Regions from separate parts of the Nesterenkonia halotolerans genome, predicted to be linked through region 2. Evidence: predicted binding sites of a transcription regulator. Region 2 holds the regulator's gene; the other holds the start of a gene.
The links. The regulator LexA, encoded in region 2, represses DNA repair genes until DNA is damaged. The targets are predictions, from matches to a motif close to TCGAACANNTGTTCGA.
Positions count from the first base shown of each region.

Region 1 (2,394 bases), 280 kb from region 2:
GGCAACTTGATCGTCACCGACGGTCCATGGGCGCCATCAGCGTTGAAGTGGCTGGTCATCGCCCACACAGTGACGACCTTGGCCTGACGATGATGCTTCTGAAGCCGAGCCGAGGCACGCTGGGCATAGATCCCCAGAACCTGTTCCATCGTCGCCCGAGTAGTCACCGGCTCAGAGAAGGACCGCGAGAAGATCAGTTGATCCTTGATCTCGGTGGCTTCTTCGAAGGGAAGACACGGCACCCCACGCAGCTCAAGGACCAGGCGCATCATCACGATGTTAAACCGGTCCCGGATCATCACCGGGTCCGCATCCCGGAGCTGCTGGATCGTCTCGATACCCATTGCGTTGAACCGCTTCGCCATGCGACCGGCAATTCCCCAGACCTCATCCACGGGGAGATTGGACAGGAGCTGCTCTCCATGCCGCTCGGGCACGGATTCCCAGACACATACCCCACCTAGATGGTCGAGCTTCTTGGCTGCCCGGTTGCTGAGCTTGGCCAAGACCTTGGCGCGCCCGATCCCCACGCACACCGGCAGACCCAGGTGCTTCCAGAGCCGGTCCTTCACCATCTTCGCCCAGCTCAAAAGCTCAGACATAGTGCCGCGGACTTTCACGAACGCCTCATCGATCGAATACTGCGCCACCTCCGGCGTGCAGTCCAGCAGGACCGAGATAAAGCGATCCGACATCTGCCCGTAGAGCTCATAGTTTGAGGACTTGGCCACCAGGTTCAACCGTGCGGCCGAGGCTGCGAGTTTGAACCACGGCTCCCCCATCGGGATACCGAGGGCCTTTGCTTCCTTGCTGAGCGCCACGCAGCACCCGTCGTTGTTTGAAAGCACCACTACGGGGCGGTCCCGGAGTTTGGGGTCAAAGACTCGCTCAGCCGAGACGTAGAAGCTGTTGACATCGATGAGGCCTATGAAGTCACGGCCCGCGCGCTCAGTCGGGTCGGCTACACGTTGTGGATGCACTTGACGACGACTCCCCAGATATCTAGTTCTGAGAGCTCCTGAACCTCGATCGGGGGGTAGGAGGGGTTCTCCGCTTGGAGCACCACTCCCCCATTGATGAGCCTCAGCCGCTTCACGGTCATTTCACCGTCGAGAATAGCGATCACTACGGACATGTCTCCCGCGGTCAGTGAACGATCCACGATCAGTTCATCGCCGTCACTGATCCCCGCACCTTCCATCGAGTCACCCGAGACCCGGACAAGGAAAGTGCTGTTGAGATCTCGGATGAGGTACTCAGAGAGGTTGATCGGAGCCGTCTGGTAATCCTGAGCCGGGGACGGATAACCAGCAGCCACAGACTCAGGAGCCCGCAAGAGGCCCCGAGCTACGTCGGTCTCATCGAGACTCTGGATCTGTTCGATACGCATGGGAGCCTCAGTATCTATCGAACATACCTTCGAAAGCAATGCGACAGAATCACGAGCGCCCTAGCTTCGTGGCTCGCCGACGACGACCTCGCGTGAGCTGCGGGCTGTGTCAGAATCTATCCATGGAGGATCAGACACCGACAGGCTGGAACGCGGATCAAGACCCGGCGACCGTCAACTCGGGAAAGAAGAAGGAAGGCGCCTTCTCCAAGCTCGGAGCGGCGGTCAAGAAGGCCTCCACGGACAGGCAGGCTGCGAGAGAAGAGCTGGGCCGCAAGTTCCTGGCGGACGCGGAGGCTGCTGGCCCGCTCGTTACAAGTGGCGTCTTCGGCACCTCGGCAGTCGAGATTTACCAGGGCGGCTACGTCCGCGTCGCGACGGCCTCAGACAATGCGCAGCAACCCGCCAAGATCTCCAAGAAGACGCCGTACGAACAGCTGCGTTCGATCAAGTTCACACAGCCTGGGCAGGAGCAATCTTCCGGCTTTCAAAGTTCACTTGGCCCAGCGGTGTCCGGACTGATGAAGGGCGGCAGGGCCTTCATGAAAAGCAGTGCTCCTGGGCTCGCGGCCGCGGGGATCGCACACCTCGCCAAGAACGAGGCGCGGAAGTCCTTCTTGACCATCGTTACTGACAAAGAGATCTACACACTGATAAATCAGGTCCACAACGGTGTGATGAACAGGAGCCTCAAAGGGCACAACGAGGTGGGTCTGGTTCTAGAGACCGCAGGGAACTCGGTCATCGACATCGTCGATGTAGCGGCACCTCAAGCTCCGACAGAACCTCATCAGGTCGAGACGCACCCTGCTCCGACCGCCACGAGTCCGACCCTTTCGGAGCGGCTCCGCGAGCTAGCTGACCTACACAGAGACGGAATCCTCTCTGACGATGAGTTCACTGCGGCCAAAACGAAGTTGCTCGCCGGGCTCTGAACTCCGTCCATATGCAGCGCCCTGCGCCGGCATCTAGTTGCACCTGCCCACGAAGGGACCCCGGCGCCC
Region 1 covers NZ_JADBEE010000001.1:1,142,065-1,144,458, forward strand. Annotated here, with positions in the region: gene H4W26_RS05205 (Y-family DNA polymerase) at 1-980, opposite strand, end outside; gene H4W26_RS05210 (LexA family protein) at 962-1,390, opposite strand; gene H4W26_RS13705 (SHOCT domain-containing protein) at 1,513-2,325, shown strand.
Region 1: H4W26_RS05210 (LexA family protein) is a predicted target of LexA. The motif match lies at 1,408-1,423, and genes of this name have one in related genera.

Region 2 (2,394 bases):
GTGGTGGCAGGGAGGTGACCGTGGCGCATCTGGCCACGACGATGCTCCACAACCAGGGGTACCCACCTCCGGAGGATGAGCCGTGGCGAGTCTCCGATGTCGGCCCCGAGGAGCTCACCACGCAGGCGGCCCGAGCGCGTGAGGAGGGTGCCGACGTCGTCGTCGCCTCGGTGCACTGGGGTGAGGAGTACACCGACGCGCCCGCGGAAGCGCAGCGGGACTACGGTGAGCAGCTCGCGGTCGGGGGCGAGATCGACGCGGTCTTCGGCAGCCACCCACACACGCCCCAGCCGGTGGAACGCCTCGACGGAGGCCCGGCGGAGGAGGGCATGTGGCTGGTGTGGTCCATGGGGAACTTCCTCTCCAACCAGGACGAGGCCTGCTGCGCCCCAGAGGCCGCCAGCGGTACGGTCGCCTACGCCACTGTGGAGGTCGACGACGACGGCGCCCGGGTCAGCTCCATGGACTGGCTGCCGGTGACCGTCGACAGGGGCCCGACCGACGAGGAGCCACACCGGGGGATCTGGCCGCTGCGTGAACTCGCTGAGGAGGACGTTCCCGCCGAGGTTGAACTCAGCGAGGAGACCATTGCCGACCGGTGGTCGGGAATCCTCGACGTGATGACGGACCGGGACCTCCGGGAGCAGCCGCCCTCGTCCACCGGGGACGCGTCCGTGGTGGTCCCGCGCAGCGGGTAGGGGAGACCTCGCTCAGAGGCTGCGACTCAAAGGCTGCGTAGCACGGTGACGACTTTGCCCATGATGGTGGACTCGTCGCCGAGGATGGGCTCGTACTGGCGGTTCTGCGGCAGCAGCCAGACATGGCCATCGCGGCGCTTGAGCGTCTTCACCGTGGCCTCGTCCTCCAGCAGCGCAGCCACGATGTCACCGTTCTCTGCGGTGTTCTGACGCCGCACCACGACCCAGTCGCCCTCGAAGATGCCGGCCTCGATCATCGAGTCACCGCGGACCTGGAGCATGAAGAGCTCGCCCTCGCCGGTGAGCTGGCGCGGCAGCGGCATGATGTCTTCGACCTGCTGATCCGCGAGGATCGGCCCACCTGCGGCGATCTGTCCGACCATGGGGATCTCTGAGATTCGGCTGTCCGACTGCACGCGATACCCCTGCAGGTCGACCACGGTGTCCTCGGACGGGTGCTCTGCCTCTGGGGTGGGCTCGCTCAGCAGCAGCTTGCCCGTGGAGTCCCGCAGCACCTCCATGGCCCGGGGGCGCCCGGGCACCCGCATCAGGTACCCCAGCTCCTGGAGACGCGCCAGCTGGTGAGTCACCGAGGAGAGCGAGGCCAGGCCGCAGGAGTCACCGATCTCACGCATCGACGGCGGGTAGCTGCGCTCCGCGAGAGACGCCTGGATGACGTCGACGATCTGACGCTGCCGATCCGTCAGTCGCGGCGCCGCCGATGTGCCTTTGGTGTCCTGCGCCATTGCCGCCTCCTGGTTGCGTCGCCGTCCGTGTCAGACCCTGCTGATGGACTGTTCACGGTGAGATTCGGATCGAAGATCACTTCGAACTTGGCGCTCAGGTTACGCGAAACCGTAGAGATATTCCATTGATTCCGCGGCGAGTCTGGCCAAGCTTCGAAACTATGTGCTAGAAATAGAACACACGTTCGATTGAAAGGTTCTTCCCCATGCGTACAGCACAGCTTGCTCTTGCACCTGTTGTCACCGCGCCCAGCGTCCCCGCAGCGTCCATCGCCGCGGATCGCGTCACTGAACCACACAGCCACGCCTCTTCAGCCGGCGCCCTGCACCTCACCCGCCGCGGACGGTTCCTGCTTCTCGGTCTTCCCACTCTGGCGGCACTGGCCTTCCTGATCCTGGGCGCCATGATGCTGGCCACGTCGCTGCTGAACCAGGCCCAGGCCTCCTCAGCTGGGGCTCCCGGCGTCGACGCCCAGGTCATCACCGTCGGTGCAGGGGACACGCTCTGGAGCGTGGCCAACGCAGTGGAGTCCGAGGAGCGCACCCAGGTACTGATCGGACAGATCGCCGAGCTCAATGACCTCAGCTCCTCGGAGCTCACACCGGGCCAGGAGCTCTTCATCCCGGTGGACTGACCCAGCGTCAGTCCCCGCGGGCCTGTCACCGCTCGTGACTAGACTAGGGCGGTGACTTCACCCCGCTCCAGGAATCTGTCCCGCCTCCCGCTGCGAGAGGAGCTCCAGGGCCAAGAGCCCTACGGAGCCCCCCAGCTGGCCGTGAAGGCCATGCTCAACGTCAACGAGACCACCTATGACGTCCCAGCGGACGTGGTGGACGCGATCGCCAAGGAAGTGCGCAGCGCGGCGGCCCGGCTCAACAGGTACCCCGACCGCGAGTTCTCCACACTGCGTGAGAAGCTCGCCGACTACCTGAACCGGGACCTCGCGGCC
Region 2 covers NZ_JADBEE010000001.1:866,079-868,472, reverse strand. Annotated here, with positions in the region: gene H4W26_RS03950 (CapA family protein) at 1-698, shown strand, start outside; gene lexA (transcriptional repressor LexA) at 725-1,444, opposite strand; gene H4W26_RS03940 (LysM peptidoglycan-binding domain-containing protein) at 1,651-2,079, shown strand; gene H4W26_RS03935 (histidinol-phosphate transaminase) at 2,131-2,394, shown strand, end outside.